DNA from 3 places in the Shewanella sp. VB17 genome. Region 1 is predicted to be linked to each of the others. Evidence: predicted binding sites of a transcription regulator. Region 1 holds the regulator's gene; each other region holds the start of a gene.
What was found. The regulator sigma-54, encoded in region 1, starts transcription at its own class of promoters, with help from an activator protein. The targets are predictions, from matches to a motif close to GTTGGCACGNNNNTNGNNT.
Positions count from the first base shown of each region.

Region 2: HQQ94_RS14780 (YccF domain-containing protein) is a predicted target of sigma-54. The motif match lies at 1,786-1,804, and genes of this name have one in related genera.
Region 3: flgJ (flagellar assembly peptidoglycan hydrolase FlgJ) is a predicted target of sigma-54. The motif match lies at 1,726-1,744, and genes of this name have one in related genera.

Region 1 is NZ_JABRVS010000001.1:4,698,253-4,703,940, forward strand. It holds gene lptC (LPS export ABC transporter periplasmic protein LptC) at 1-111, shown strand, start outside; gene lptA (lipopolysaccharide transport periplasmic protein LptA) at 182-751, shown strand; gene lptB (LPS export ABC transporter ATP-binding protein) at 748-1,479, shown strand; gene HQQ94_RS20250 (RNA polymerase factor sigma-54) at 1,627-3,093, shown strand; gene hpf (ribosome hibernation promoting factor) at 3,209-3,496, shown strand; gene ptsN (PTS IIA-like nitrogen regulatory protein PtsN) at 3,499-3,942, shown strand; gene rapZ (RNase adapter RapZ) at 3,939-4,781, shown strand; gene HQQ94_RS20270 (HPr family phosphocarrier protein) at 4,774-5,049, shown strand; gene mgtE (magnesium transporter) at 5,101-5,688, shown strand, end outside.
Region 2 is NZ_JABRVS010000001.1:3,441,936-3,447,623, reverse strand. It holds gene HQQ94_RS14790 (cytochrome-c peroxidase) at 1-31, opposite strand, end outside; gene HQQ94_RS14785 (ABC transporter substrate-binding protein) at 495-1,241, shown strand; gene HQQ94_RS14780 (YccF domain-containing protein) at 1,313-1,720, opposite strand; gene HQQ94_RS14775 (1-aminocyclopropane-1-carboxylate deaminase/D-cysteine desulfhydrase) at 1,945-2,862, shown strand; gene HQQ94_RS14770 (hypothetical protein) at 3,118-3,291, opposite strand; gene HQQ94_RS14765 (chemotaxis protein CheV) at 3,965-4,909, shown strand; gene HQQ94_RS14760 (hypothetical protein) at 5,007-5,663, opposite strand.
Region 3 is NZ_JABRVS010000001.1:2,033,393-2,039,080, reverse strand. It holds gene flgK (flagellar hook-associated protein FlgK) at 1-616, opposite strand, end outside; gene flgJ (flagellar assembly peptidoglycan hydrolase FlgJ) at 660-1,667, opposite strand; gene HQQ94_RS08755 (flagellar basal body P-ring protein FlgI) at 1,863-2,954, opposite strand; gene flgH (flagellar basal body L-ring protein FlgH) at 2,967-3,656, opposite strand; gene flgG (flagellar basal-body rod protein FlgG) at 3,666-4,454, opposite strand; gene flgF (flagellar basal-body rod protein FlgF) at 4,466-5,209, opposite strand; gene flgE (flagellar hook protein FlgE) at 5,419-5,688, opposite strand, start outside.

The DNA.
Region 1 (5,688 bases):
TATATTACCGGTAGTGACTTTGTCATTGAAGGATTAGGTTTATATGGCGACCTCAATGCTGAAATTGTAACATTAACCAGTCAAGTTCATGGCACCTATGAACCACAGTGATGGCGATCATTTTGTCACCGTAAAACCGGACGACACACGCATCATTAACATCGTCAAATTGAAGGGCTTTATGAAAAAAAATATCAGTATAATAACAGCTTTACTCTGCTTTATCAGCACTCCTAATTTAGCAAAAGTCAATGATTTAACACAGGAAGTCAAAATATCTGCAGCAAGTCAGGAAGCAGATATAAAAAATAATCAAATTATATTTAATGGCCCAGTTGAAGTCACACAAGGCTCTGTCAAAATTAATGCTGATAAACTGCGGGCTTTCACTGAAGAAGGCACCAGCGGACGTATTTTAATCGCGAGCGGCAATCCGGCAACCTACTCACAGATAATGGAAGACGGCAAACCTGCATCGGCAAATGCACAAGAAATCCGCTATGAGCTATCTAAGCGTACCCTAACTTTGAACGGTAATGCTACGCTCGAGCAAGATGGAAGTCAGGTCACAGGCGATCAGATCTTATATAATCTCGCCGAACAAAAACTCATCGCGAAAAGCACAGGCGATGAACGGGTGATCACCATCATCCGACCTGAAAATTACCAACAAGAATCTAAACCTCAAACCAAACCTGAGCAGCCAATTGACCCCATTGACCCGGCATTAAACAGTCAGGAACAAGAATGAAAGATTTGACATTAAAAGCAATCAATCTTGCTAAAAGTTATAAAAATAGAGCCGTAGTACAAGATGTGAGTTTACGTGTTAAAACAGGTCAGATTGTCGGGCTATTAGGCCCAAATGGCGCCGGGAAAACAACCACTTTTTATATGGTCGTAGGACTGGTGCAAAGTGATAAAGGCCGGATATTCATTAATGATGATGATCTCACTTTAGATCCTATCCATCTTCGCGCCCGCAAAGGCATAGGTTATCTACCGCAAGAGGCCAGTATTTTTAGAAAACTGTCTGTTCGAGACAATATTATGGCCGTATTACAAACTCGAAAAGAACTTAATCGTAATGAACGTGAAGTGCAATTAGAGCACCTTCTTGAAGAGTTTCACATTACCCATATTCGCGATAGCCAAGGCATGACACTCTCTGGTGGTGAAAGAAGACGAGTAGAAATCGCGAGAGCATTAGCAGCCAATCCAAAGTTTATTTTACTTGATGAGCCTTTTGCAGGTGTCGATCCTATTTCTGTTATTGATATAAAAAAAATTATTTTACAACTCAAGAGTCGCGGTTTAGGGGTACTCATTACAGATCACAACGTACGAGAAACATTAGACGTTTGTGAACATGCATACATTGTCAGTCACGGAAATTTAATTGCCGAAGGAACGCCTGCTGAAATCTTAGACAATCAACAAGTTCGAGCAGTGTACTTAGGTGAGCAATTCAAGCTATAGTTAATCAAAGGAGAGATTTACGCTAATAAATACGTATCAAATAACATCATGAGTGATACTAATGCAGTGTATTTAGGGAGATGAACTCCACACATAACTCCAGCAGGCTTTCTCATTTTATCAGTACCAAGAAGGGAATAGCAGTACATGAAAGCGTCACTCCAGCTAAAAATGGGTCAACAGTTAACCATGACTCCTCAGCTACAACAGGCTATTCGTCTCTTGCAGCTGTCGTCACTGGAACTACAACAAGAGATCCAGCAAGCATTAGATTCAAATCCGCTACTTGAGTTGGATGAAGAACAAGCCAATGTAAAAAACGACAATGAATCAGATTTAAACAACACTGCCGATACTGACACTGAAGCTGAAAAAGATAACTCCACGCTTGACACGTCCGATGCCCTCACTCAGGATTCTATGCCTGAAGACCTGCCTATGGACACAACCTGGGATGAGGTTTACACCGCCAGCCAAAACTCCAGTTCAGGGGCCATGCGTAATGATGACCTTCCTTTTCAAGGCGAAACCAGTGAAGGGTTATATGAGCATCTTGAGTGGCAAAAAAATTTAACCCCTTTTTCTGATAATGACTTGGCTATTGCTACTGCCATTATCGATGCGATTGATGAACGTGGTTACCTCACACAAAGTACTGACGATATATTAGAAGCGATGGGTGATCCTGACATAGAGCTTGATGAGATTGAAGCCGTGCTTAAGCGTGTGCAACATTTTGATCCTATTGGCGTCGCAGCTCGCGATCTCAGTGAATGTCTATTTATCCAGCTCGCTCAGTATGCTGATACGACTCCTCATATAGACAATGCTAGGTTACTGATTAAGGAATATTTAGATCTCATCGCAGGTCGAGACTTCCGCCTCTTAATGCGAAAAACAAAATTAAAAGAAGATGATTTAAGACAAGCAATAGCGTTGATCCAAACACTAACACCGCGCCCTGGGCTTGCCATTACACGAAGCCGTGATGAGTATGTTATCCCCGATGTCACTGTTACGAAGAAGAAAGGTCGCTGGGTCGTCGAGCTAAACCCAGATCACATGCCAAAAATAAATGTTAATCAACATTATGCTTCCATGGCTCGCAGTACTAAGAGTCAAGTCGATAGTCAATTTATCCGTGGACACTTACAAGAAGCCAAGTGGTTTATCAAAAGTATAGAAAGTCGAAATGAGACTCTTCTTAAAGTCTCTAACTGTATTGTTAAGTTCCAACAAGGCTTCTTTGAATACGGTGAAGAAGCGATGAAACCTATGGTGTTAAATGACATAGCTGAAGAAGTCGAAATGCATGAATCGACTATATCTCGTGTCACAACGCAAAAATATATGCACACTCCTAAAGGCATATTTGAGCTAAAATATTTCTTCTCAAGCCACGTGGGGACTGATGATGGTGGCGAATGTTCATCAACCGCGATTCGCGCCTTTATTAAAAAGCTAGTTGCAGCAGAAAATCAGCAAAAGCCATTAAGTGATAGTAAAATGGTACTATTATTAGCTGATCAAGGTATCAAGGTAGCGAGACGAACCATCGCCAAGTATCGAGAAGCGATGCTAATCCCGCCATCAAATCAAAGAAAGAGTTTATAGAGAATTAACATATTGAGGTTAATCATTTAGGCATATTATTTAATGCATAAATAGCAATATTCACCTCAAGGTAACGAGCACATTTTAACATAATCGAAACTGGAGGAGTATTTCTATGCAAATAAACGTCACTGGGCATCACATTGAAATTACTAAATCATTACGTCAATATATTGAAGAAAAATTTTCAAAGCTTGAACGACATTTCGATCAGATCAATAATGTGCACGTTATTTTAAATGTTCAGAAAATGCAGCAGAAAGCAGAGGCTAAACTCCACCTTGCTGGTGGTGAAGTTTTTGCAACCTCAGAACACACTGACATGTATACTGCAATCGACTCCCTGATAGATAAGCTCGACCGTCAGGTTATTAAACACAAAGAGAAGCAAATAAAACATTAACCATGGAATTAAGTACCATCCTGCAGCCGGAGTGCACAACTTGCGCCACTCCGGGCAGTAAGAAAAAAGTACTGGAACTCATCAGCGATCTTATTGCTGCCCAGTACCCTAGCCTTTCCTCTCAAGAGATTTTTGAAAGTCTTTTAACGAGAGAGAAAATGGGCAGCACAGGTATAGGTAATGGTATAGCGATTCCACATGGAAGGTTAACCAATATTAGTCACCCCGTTGCAGTATTTATTAAATGCGAGGAGCCAATCCCTTTTGATTCAATTGATAATCAGCCGGTAGATATATTATTTGCACTACTAGTGCCTGCTGATCAATGTGAACAGCACTTAAGCACCTTGTCTGCTATGGCGCAGAAACTGAACGATAAAGTAATTTTAAAACAATTACGAAAAACACAAGATGGATCAGAACTTTATCAGGTGATAACACAATGAAACTGGTTATGGTATCCGGCCGTTCCGGATCGGGTAAATCTGTTGTCCTTAGGGTATTGGAGGATCTAGGCTACTACTGTGTCGACAATCTTCCTCTAACATTGATGGACAAGTTACTTGAACAGCTCAAAGGAAGCACTGAGCTTGTCGCTATTAGCGTAGATGTTCGTAATATACACGAGACTGAATTAAAGACACAACTTTCAAAGTTACCTGAGGGCACTGAACTGTTAAGTTTTTTTCTCAATTCTAGAGATGATATTCTGCTTAAACGTTACAGTGAAACTCGTCGCCTCCACCCGCTATCGAGAAGTAAAACATCACTAAAGGAGGCCATAGATCAAGAACGAGTATTATTGGAGCCCGTCTCTAAACTGGTTGATCATTATATCGATACCTCAAATCTCAATATTTATGATCTGAATAATAAAATAAGAGAAATTTTATTAGGTTACGTAGATAAAGAGTTGGTGATCAACTTTGAATCTTTTGGATTTAAATATGGCATGCCAGTAGAAGCGGATTTCATGTTTGATGTCCGATTTTTACCGAATCCACATTGGGAACCCGATCTCAGACCAATGACGGGACTCGATGAACCTGTGCAGCTTTTCTTAAGTCAACAACCGACAGTGAATAAGTTTATTTGGCAGATTGAAAACCTGCTGGAAACCTGGCTGCCACACCTAGAACGCAACAACCGTAGCTATCTCACGATTGCCATTGGATGTACCGGCGGTCAACATAGATCTGTCTATGTCACTGATCAGCTAGCTAAACTCTTTAGTAATAGTAAACATACAGTCCAAGCCCGCCACCGTGAATTAAGCAATGACTAAACTAGAGCGTCAAGTCACAATATGCAACAAATTAGGGCTTCATGCCCGTGCGGCGACTAAACTTGCCATACTGGCATCAGAATTTGATGCCCAAGTAACCATAATACAAGGTGATAAAAAAGCCTCCGCAGCAAGTGTATTGGGCTTATTAATGTTAGAAACAGGCATAGGTAAAACCATCACCCTAATCGGAGAAGGTCGAGATGCCAATGCAGCACTCGATGCTATATGTGCTCTGGTTGATGCCAAATTTGATGAAGCCAGCTAAATAGCAGCGGTACTTTTACTGCCCAAACAGACAGCTCTAGGGCCTATTATTATGCCAATTGAAATATTAAACAATGAGCTCACGGATCACCGACTAAACCAACTCACTAAAGCACTAAGCAGCGGTATGTTTGTCCACGTCAGAAATATGCTCCATGCCATGGCAACCTCTGACATTGCTTTTATTCTGGAATCATCACCACCTAAAACACGCCAGGTTTTATGGCAACTTATCGACCCAGAGCAAACGGGTGAAGTGCTCGATGAACTTGGTGAAGATCTCAAAGATAACTTGATCAAACAGATGAGCCCTGAGCGTCTTGCAAAAGCAACCGAGGGGATGGACACAGACGATCTCGCCTATATTTTACGTAGTCTACCCGACAGTATATTCAATCAAGTACTTCACTCAATGAGTAGCCAAGATAGGGATAGAGTAGAGCAAGCACTTTCTTATCCCGAAGATACTGCTGGCAGCATCATGAATACCGACACTGTCACACTTAGGCCCGATGTTAATATCGATGTGATCTTACGGTACTTAAGGATCAGGGGAGAACTTCCTGACGCCACAGACACCTTATATGTGGTCGATAAGCAAGACAGGTTACTAGGCGGAGTTAAGCTATCGGCCCTGCTA
Region 2 (5,688 bases), 1.3 Mb from region 1:
TGCCAAAGGCAAAAGAGTGAAGTAATTTCATAATAGACCTTAGTTTAAGATGTTCAATTCGATATTAAATCATCGATAAGAGCATGATATTAAGTGCTAATGTTTTTTCATAACGCGTTGTTTCGATTGTTACTATCGTATATTTAGATTGTTTTTTAGTGATTTAGATCACGGATAAAAAAATAAAATTCAGCTAGGTTTTTATATTATAAAGAGGCTTCCTTTCCGATTAATTTACTCACCAGACACCATTAAGCAGATAGATTGGCAGAATATGATCTCAGTCTCGTTCACTAAGCTTTCTTCATGTCAGATGATATCAGTCTTTTGTTGTATCAATTTCGAGCTATTTTTTATTTTATTTCATTTAACACAGTGTATTATTGTGAGGTGATGAGATAACTAATGGGTGGTAATATTTGGTGGTTTATTATCGGGAGATGATTTATATCGAGTGCGAAAATTCTTTAGTTTATGCAGATAAAAGTAAACTGATGATGATTATTTTTTTTCTGTTGGGGATATTTTGCACCAGTTTTTCAGCCAAACTTAATGCCGATACTTTACACTTAACCTCACTTCATTGGCCTCCTTATTCCAGTAGCCAATTAGCCAAACAAGGGGCAGTAATAGAGATCACACGTGCAGCCGTCAATGCGATGGGTCATGAACTGGTCGTGGATTTTTATCCTTGGAGTAGAGCGATCCGGTTAGTGAATAGAAATAACTCAAAATACAGTGGGTATCTACCTGAGTACCCTTTTCAATCCGATAAATTTGTGTTTTCAGATACATTGGGTATTAGTCCATTAGGATTGGTAGAGCAAAATTTACATCCTCTTAGTTGGTCCAAAGTGTCCGATCTTAATCAATATACTTTAGGTGTTGTTAAAGATTATGTGAATACCAGTGAACTTGATGACATGATTAAACATGGAATACAAAAGGTTGAAGTGGTTAATTCTGATGAGCATAACTTAACCAAAGTGGCCACAGCAAGAATAGACGCTGCTGTTATGGATATGCATGTGTTGCAGTTTTTACTTTTACAAGAAGAGTTAACGCCTCTGAGTAATCGAGTGCAAGTCAACAGAAAGATATTAGCCAATAAGCAGATGAAAATAGCCTTTGTGAATACAGTTAAAGGTCAATTTTGGCGTGATATTGTTAATGCAGGCTTAGCGAAAATAGATCAAGAGTCCATGTTGTCTGATTACATAGAAAGTGGAGGTAAAAAGTAGGCGTAGGGAAAAGTATTGTCTGCGGAGAGACTTCATCTGACGCTTGAGGTGAGCCAGATGAAGATGTGAAGTTAATCTCTAGCGACAACACGCTGCCCAATGGGAGTTAAACTTAGCATGGCTAACTTAAGATGCTGTAGACCAAATGGAATACCTATGATAGTAATAAAGCAGGCTAAAGCATGAGTAATATGCCCGATTGCTAGCCAGATCCCAAAAAGTAAAAACCAAATGATATTACCAATGGTTCCGAATGTTCCTGTTCCTATGTCTTCGTTGCCTGTGAGCTTTTTTCGGTTCATGCTGTCTTGACCAAATGGCCAAAATGTCATTTCACCTATCACAAAGCAGGCTTTTGCGAATGGAATACCGATAATGCTGATATAACAGAGTAAACCTGCCAGCCACCATGCTAGCCCCATCACAAAACCACCAAGAACAAACCAAGCTATGTTAAATATCAAACGTAATACTGCCATTAATGGCTCCTAATAAAGGGTGAGGCTCATAAGAAAGAGCATAAATCAGTGTCGATTTATATAGTATGCTATTTCCATGCCAATATTTTATCATATTGTAAGTATTAGGTTTTATTGTATTTGTGTTTACGTTAATGGTCATAAATACTGATAGTTAGTTATTTTACTCAAGGGTTATCAAGTGATAGCATTCACTTGATATAAGGTTTGGAGTTTATTTCTACATGAAGCTTAGTAATACACCAGTTGAGTCAATACGTATATTTGGTAGAGAAATTTTTATTAAACGTGACGATCTTCTTCATCCTGAGTTTTCTGGTAATAAGGCGCGTAAATTTGCATATTTTCTAGCCCACGATTTTCCTGAGACAACCAAACTTATTGGTTATGGCTCACCGCAAGCAAATTCTCTCTACTCGATGTCGGCATTGGCTAAAATAAGAGGTTGGCATTTAGATTTTTATGTTGATCATATTGCTGCACACATTAAGACGCAAACCCAAGGGAACTATGTTGCAGCCTGTGAGAACGGCGCTAATGTGATCGATCTTAGTGAGCGGTTGGACAGAGAGGGACGCACGAGTGAGCAGTATATAAAGGAGTCTGTATTAATCAATGAATCCAATGCATTATTTATCCCAGAAGGAGGCCGTTGTGAGTATGCTGAATTTGGTATTGTTCAATTGGCAAAAGAAATTATCGACTGGGCAGTCCATACTGCTCAATTTGATTTAACTGTTTTCCTTCCTTCAGGGACGGGTACTACAGCGCTTTTTTTGAATAAACACTTTATTGAATCAGGTGTGGATATTCGAGTATTGACGTGTGCTTGTGTTGGTGGAAATGATTATTTGAAGCAACAATTTAGCGAGCTTTCTCAGATAACCAGCTTTTATCCGGAGATCGTGCCTCTGCCTAAAAAGTATCATTTTGGTAACTTGTACCGTGAGTGTTACGACATGTGGAACAGTGTTAGTAAGCAAGGAATAGTGTTTGATCTTTTATATGATCCTGTAGGCTGGCTGGCATTGGAAGAATACTTGAAAAAAGGTAATAAACTATCATCTATTTTGTATTTACATCAGGGAGGCTTATTAGGGAATAGCAGTATGTTACCTCGGTATAAACGTAAGTTTGGGTAAATGCGTATGCTAGGGATTAATGGGTTGAGTTTATATCAATGGGATATTTTGCTGTTTTTACCAGTTGGTCAGGCTAAGTATCTGTGACATTGATACGGCCTAGACCAAAGGTAGGTGCTGCTTAGATGCTTAATAGCCAACGTAATGAAAGTCGGTCCTATTTATTACTCGATACTGATAAGAGGAGAGTATCGAAGTGCATCATTAACCTTACTACTTACTACTTACTACTTACTACGTTTTTATATTCCAGATTTACTTATTGCTCGAAAGCAACCATTTCATAAAAGTTAATGCTTCAGTACGTTTAGAAAATGTTTGTCTATTTTTCCCAAGGCTATCGGTAAATGCGATAGAAGACTTGTTTAGAGAAATAGAGTTAACTGGAAAATTTACAGTGATCTCGTGACCATTCATGTTGTACGACATATGTCATACTCCTTTTTTATGCTGCATTTTTAGCAGCGGGTATGTAACTATAATATATCCTTAGCATTTTTGCGAAAGACGAATTTCAGATTTTTTGAGACTAGTAGTTTCAGCAAATCAATCAAGACTGTTGTTAATCGATAAATGTTGTTTTTTCTTGTCACATTTAAGGTGTTAATAACATTGATTCAGTCAAATTTAACCATAATAGTATGACAATAATATGACTAATATTTTAGATTCTACCAGGTGTGTTAATATTTTTGCGGGTATTGACGAGAGGAGTCAAACAAGAAGCAAACTACTTACATTAAGGTTACTAAAAATCAGCACTTATTATATCGCCGATTATGTTAATGTCAATGTTTATTTTAGGTGTGATTGATGTTCTTAAATCATGCTTTTCACCTACTCTCGCATCGGCTAATTCTCCCTTTGTATTCGATGTTACTTACGATAATTAATCTGTAGCATTCAATTTAATGATGATAGATGTCGCAGAATTATTCCAGTTACGCTGATAACTGCTAGTATTTAATTATCGCTTGATGAGTGATAGTGACTAATGGATTTTTATTGCAGCAGTCACTAAGTTTAGGTGTGCTTTAGTGACTATCATTAACACGCATTATTGTCAGAGACGTGACGTTCCTTATTTTCTGAGAGTTGTATTATGGCAAAAGTACTCGATTCAGTAGACCAACGTACCAAGCTTGTAGGTGAAAACCGTTTAGAACTTCTATTATTTCGTATTAATGCGACTCAAGTTTTTGCAATTAATGTGTTTAAAGTCAAAGAGGTTGTCGATCTTCCTCCGTTAAGTTCTTTACCTGGGAGCCATTGTCATATCTCAGGGGTCGCGAATATTCGTGGAACGTCTATCCCTGTGATTGACCTCAGGGGAGCGATTGGCTTTTCAGCAATGGAAAATGAACAAGATCGTAATTTGATCATTACTGAATATAATCGCAGTATTCAGGGGTTTATGGTTGGTAAAGTTGAACATATTGTCAACATGACTTGGAGTGATATTTTACTTCCACCTAAAACAGCAGGCAAGAATCACTATCTCACAGCGATATGCCGAGTAGAGATTGATGATCACCTAAAGATGGTATCAATTATCGATGTAGAAAAAGTACTGGCTGAGATCTTAGATTATGATATAAAACTGTCAGAAGGTATATTGGATGAAACACTGGCTAAAGAAATGGTTGGTCGTAAGATATTGATTGCTGATGATTCATCGACAGCTCGTCGGCAGATTAAAGAGACGTTAGTTCCCTTAGGTATTGAAATAATAGAAGTGTCAGATGGCTTGCAGGCGCTTCAGTTGTTACAAAGTTGGTGCGATGATGGTAGGTCCGTTGTCGATGAAATTTTACTGTTGATCACCGACGCTGAAATGCCAGAAATGGATGGCTATAAACTGACTTCTGAAATACGCAGTGATGCACGAATGAGTGGTCTCTTTGTTGCTTTACATACCTCACTGAGCGGAAGCTTTAATGATGCTATGGCAGAAAAGGTAGGGTGTAACCGATTTATTTCTAAATTCCAGCCAGATTTATTAGTCGGGTTAGTACAAGATCGTTTAAGGGAGCACAAAGAAGAGTAGAACTTAATGATGTTTTTTTTAGAAGTGAGCTATTTTCACGAAGCTCAATGTTGTCTCTTTAATTAAGTATCGATGATTAACCGCTTAGACATTAGGTCTATTCTTTGATAGTTTCAGCTTGCTCTAGTGTTAAGTCCTTTAATACTTGTTGTTTGGTTCTTTTATTTGATGCAATATTGATCCGACAAAGTCTCACTGCATAGGCAAATCTGACTCGTCCAACTAGCGATACGATAGCGTGAAAAAAAAGCTTATCTAAGCCCAGGGTCTCGCTATAGTGGTGCATTGCTTTTGAAAGAGAGGCGTATTTTATACCATCAAACTTAAATCCAGCTTTAATCTCATGAGTCTCTATTGGGATCCCTTCTATAGTGATAGGCCAGCTGGGTGCATTGACTCTGTCTCGTGCGATAAGATACATCATCCACGCACTTTTTTTAAAACCAGTAAAGACGTTACAAGAAAACTCTGAGTCGATGAGTTCTTGTTCTGTCCAGTTAATGCCTATCGATAGGTGCTTAGCATAGAGACGCATCAGCTCGTCTTTTACTGCTATCTGACATTCCCAGATAGAGGTTAATTGATGTTGTTTAGCCAAGCTTAAACATTCTTTACAGCTGGGTACAGCCAGACTAGGATGAGGAGTGTGGTGTTTGGCTTGGTATTCAAAGACATGATGGCACGGTTCTGCACAAAACCAGCACATGTGGCGCAGTGCGAAAGGAATATCGATTAAGGGGATAGGTAGCGTCATGATGTTTTCATTGGTTTGACGCTAT
Region 3 (5,688 bases), 2.7 Mb from region 1:
TCAGCTCCTGAATAAGTGCATCTTGTTTGTCCAAGAGTCCCATGTCTTCACCTTGAAACTTCATCAACTCTTCATTGATATGCCCTAACTCTTTACCTATTTCATTAATCCGTTCAGTGATCCCTACAATTTGATCATTGGTTTGTTTCATTTGCCCATCTAAATGAGATTGCATCTGATTCAAACTAATCGCTAACTGATCTGCAGCCCCTAACACATTGCCTCTTATACCCAGATCATCTGGAATATCCGCTAAACTGTTTAATCCAGAAAATAAGTCATTCAATCCTTGAGGAATGGATTTACCAATTTGCGAAAACAACTGATCCATCTCATTTAATTTAGTGTGAGTTGCTTGTGCTTCACTCACGCTCGTTTGCCCTATACGTAACTCCCTTTCTGCATAATGGTTGTAGATACGTTTTACATCTGAGATATAGGTGCCAGCACCATAAAAATTACTGCCTAAACGCTGATGATCAAGACTGACTTGCTCTGCCACTTGTCTATGATAACCCTGAGTATTTACATTGGTGATATTATTGCTGGTCACCGCTAACTGTGACTGAGCTGCCAGTACGCCTGAACGGGCAATATTAAGAAGATCTGAAGCCATTAGCTGACGCTCCTAAACTGCTGGATATTGTTAATCAAGATATTCATTTCTCTCCTCCAGATAATCCCATTTTCAGCTCTGAAGAAAGCATTTTCATGACCTTAATGACCTTAGTGGCATATTTAGGATCGGTTGCATAACCTGCATCTTGTAACGCCTGAATAAATTCATTGGGTTGAGCCACTTTTTTCATCGCATCTTGATAACGTGGTCCGTCAGAAATAAAGCCCACAAAGTCATCAAAACTTTGTTTAATATCATCATAAACTCGAAAATTGGCTCTTTGTTGCACCGCAACACCTTGTTCATATTCGAGTGTTTTAACTGCTACCTTATTACCTTTCCAGCGATGATCAGCCTTAATATTGAATAAGTTATTACTTGAGTCTCCATCGGTTCTCTGAACCATTTTCTGTCCCCATCCAGTCTCAAGCGCTGATTGAGCAATCAAGACTTCAGCTTGCGTGCCTAATCTTGCAGCGGCTTTTTTTGCATGAGGGTACAGTTTAGTGACGAAGTCATGTCGGTCAGTAAACTTCATATTCGATATCGGCGCTTCTGACGGCAATGGCTTGCCGACCAAAATAGTCTGCAGCTGATCACTTGCCACTTGCTTCCCCCTCCCTGGTTGAAGGGCTATCTGAGGCTCTTTAGTTGTCGCGCGATTGAGCACCATAGCTTGCTCAATACCATCGGGTAAATTTGCATTACCGCGCAGTACTGATGCGGGGGTGATCTTACTTGTCTCAGGAGATAGCTGTTGCACCATCAAATCAGCCAGCCCTAACATGCCTTTATCTGATAGATTGACGGACATTTGTTGATCGTGCATTTGTTCGTAAAACTTGGTGTATTGACTATTCATTGGATTGTCAGATTCAAAAGCGGCATTGGCATCACGCATACTTTTCATCAGCATTTGTACAAAAATACTCTCAAACTGCTGAGCCACCTCTTTCAACGCAGCCTTATCATCTTTTTGAGCTTTAGATCTAAGCGAATCTAAGCCTGCAATGTCCAAAAAGTGAGATGAGTTTGACAGCTTTTCCATAATCGATTCCAATAATCGCGACAATAATCAGGCAGTATTCGCCTAGTGATAACAAACAATGCAAAGCACGTACCAATTGTCAAAATTAAGAGGGTAATTGAACTGAATTGATGTCTATTTAGCCAAAAAAATTGACTGGTTAGCCATATACTAAGCAGTCAATTTTGACAGAACAATGAATCATGTCGATAGCGGTTAAATAATGATAAGTTCACCGTGTAAAGCACCTGCCACTTTTAGCGCTTCTAAAATAGCCAACACATCTGATGGTGCCGCACCAACCAAGTTAACCGCCCTGACGAGTTCATCAAGTGTGGTGCCTGGATTGAACATAAACATCCTACTGTCTTCTTCATTTATATCAATGGTACTCTCGGCTGTCACCACAGTTTGTCCACCACCCAATGCGTTAGGCTGTGATACTTGAGTCGCTTCAGCAATCGTCACCGTCAACCCGCCATGTGTGACCGCGGCGGGTAGTAGACGAACATCTTTGCCCACCACGATGGTTCCAGTACGTGAGTTAACAATCACTTTGGCTGACTCTGATGCGGGCTCAACATGAAGGTTCTCAAGGGTGGCCAGAAAAGACACTCGTTGCGACACATCTCTTGGCGCACTCACTTGTACCGAAGCCGAATCAAGCGCTCTTGCCATTCCAGGACCAAGGAGTTCATTAATGGTATCAGCAAGCCTTTTTGCTGTTGAAAAATCAGCACGGTGTAAATTAAACGTCAAGTGATCACCTGTAGAAAATGGCGTGACCACTGTTCTTTCTACAATAGCCCCATTAGGAATACGCCCCACAGTGGGGGTATTTTGAATCACTTTAGAGCCATCGAGTCCTTCGGCACTAAAGCCACTCACGACCATACTCCCTTGAGCAATGGCATATACATTCCCATCAACGCCTTTAAGAAAGGTCTGCAACAAGGTTCCTCCCCGCAAACTCTTGGCTTCACCTAAACTCGATACTGTTACGTCAAGACCTTGACCTGGCTTGATAAAGGCTGGCATTTTGGCACTAACTGCCACAACGGCTACATTTTTAATTTTGGGTCTTAAATTATCCGGTAAATTAATCCCGAAGTTTTTTAGCATGGTTTTAAAGGTTTGTTCTGTATAACTCGTTTTTTCACCTGTACCTGGCAAACCAACCACAAGTCCATAACCAATTAACTGATTACTCCGCACGCCTTGCACATTGGTAATATCTTTAATCCGCTCTGCTTGGCTGACAGCAGAAACCCATAATAAGATAAACAAATAATATCTGTTAATTTTCATCTTGATTCCTTCTTAAAAAGGCCACCAGCTGCCCATAAAGAAAGCGCTAAACCAGCCCACTTTTTGAACATCTGCAAAGGTACCCGTGCCACTATATTGAATACGAGCATTGGCGACTCTAGGGGAATCGATAGTATTATCAGGACGAATATCTTGCGAACGAACAATCCCTGTAAGGCGAACAAATTCATCTCCATTATTAATGCTTATCCATTTTTCACCACGGATCACCAAATTACCATTATTCAATACTTGCATGACATTGGCAGAGATACTGCCTGATAAACTATTACTCTGATCGGCATCAGACTCACGCTTAGTATTCATACTGTCATTGTATCTAAAATCAATGGGGTTACCACCAATTGACATGTTGGCCCCAAGTGCATAAATAGGATCTAAGGTTAAGTCCGTGCCTTTTTTAATCTCATTTTTGGCGCTTTTGGTGGCCTGTGTCTCCTCCATCAACATGACGGTAATGATGTCTCCAACTTTCAACGCCTTAATATCAGAATAAAGGCTTGATGACTGGCTTGCCTGATACATAGATCCTGTTGCGGCTATTTTCGTTGCCGGGGCCTCTGGATAAACAGGTGCATAATAAGGATCATCAGCAATGGGCTTCTCCCTTGTTGACATGCAGCCTGTTAATGCCGTGATAAGCACCATGACTGATGCGACCAATAACAAATACTTATTCATGACTTGCCCCTATAAATTCTGAGTAACATAGGACAGCATTTGATCAACGGCAGAGATCACCTTGGAATTCATCTCATAAATACGTTGGCTCTCAATCAAATTAACCAGCTCTTCGGTAACGTTCACGTTCGATGTTTCTAGCGCACCTTGGCGAATAATTCCCATCCCATCTAAGGATGCCGTCCCCTGAATCGGTGTACCACTTGCGCCAGTTTCGGTATATAAATTTTGCCCCATTGGGTCTAACCCACTTGGATTAATAAAATCAGACATGCTTAACTGGCCCACAACTTGACTCTCTGCAACCCCCGCAGTTTTGACTGACACCTCTCCTTCTGCAGAAACAGTAATTGCTGTTGCATTATCAGGAATAGTGATCGCAGGTTGCAGCACATAACCAGATCCAGATGTAACAATTTGCCCACTATCATCCAAGGTAAACTGCCCATTGCGACTATAAGATGTTGTGCCATCAGGTAACTGTATTTCAAAAAAACCAGGTCCCTCAACCATTAAATCCAATGAATTGTCCGTGGTAAGCATATTACCTTGAGTAAATATCTTCTGAGTCGAAACCACTTTAGTTCCCGCTCCGATATTTAACCCATTAGGCAATTTAGTGTTTGACGCACTTACCCCCCCAGCTTGATTGACCGTTTGGTATAAAAGATCTTCAAAAACAGCACGACTCTTCTTATAACCAACAGTACTGGCGTTAGCCACATTATTAGAAATCACTGAAATATCGGTTTGCTGAGCGTCTAGCCCAGTCTTACTTATCCATAGTGCCGGATGCATAGTATAACCTCCTAACTAATGCGTATAAGTGAAGCAGATGCTTTATCCATCTCTTCTGCGGTTTTCATCATTTTAACTTGCATCTCAAATTGACGTTGAATGCTAATTAGAGACACCATTTCATTGACAGCATTGACATTACTTCCCTCTACAGCTCCACTTTCTAACGCAACAAATGGATCTGCAGGGGCATCTTCACCCGATGTCAGCCTAAAGAGACCATCGGCGCCCCTCATCATATTTTCATCACCTGGATTGACCATTTTAATTTGGCCAACTTCTTCAATCACTTCAGCTGTCGAACCTAGAGGCCTAACGGAGATAATACCATCTTGTGATATCAACACTTTATCTATGGGTAAAGGTAAAACAATCGGACCTGAATCTCCCATAATAGGATTACCTCTGTCGTTACGTAACAAACCAGAAGTGTCAAAACTTAAACTACCAGAGCGAGTATAAGCCTCACCACCGTCAGCACCTTGAACCGCAATCCAACCACTATTTTTAATAGCAATATCGAGATCGCGACCCGTGGTTTTAATTGGGCCTGAGCTAAAGTCTGCAGAGGGGTTTTCAGTCATCGCAAACACGCGTGTTGGCAAGCCCTCACCAAAAGCCTGCATGGATCGCGCTTGCGCCATATCAGCTTTAAAACCGTCAGTATTGGCATTGGCTAGGTTATTCGCTCGCACGGCCAACGAGTTCATATTCTGTTTAGCACCGCTCATGGCAACGTAGAGTAATTTATCCACTGGCTCCTCCGTCAATTTTTTGCATCAATCTTTGTCTACATTAAACAATGCAAATTGCGCGCCAAAAAAAGCGGGAGTAGAAGCAAAGATAACTAAAATAGAAATATGGTGTCTTGAAGAAAAATAACCACCACACTAAAAAATGAATAAAAAAATGCTAGTCAGTTTTATTGACTAGCATTAGTAAACAGCCGATTTAATGATTAATTTTAACGGATCTGCAGCACCGTTTGCTGCAGTGTGTTGTTCACTTCCAGCGTTCTTGAATTGGCCTGAAAGTTTCGCTGCGCTGAAATCAAATCGACTAACTCAGTGGTCAAATCAACGTTAGATTGCTCCAGCGCTGATGAACGAATACTACCAAAGGTACCGCTGTTGGCTTCACCAGCTAGCGCAATCCCCGAATCTAAACTCGCTTTCCATGACGTATTACCCACCTGAGTCAAACCTTGCTCATTCGCAAAACGGGCTAACGCAAC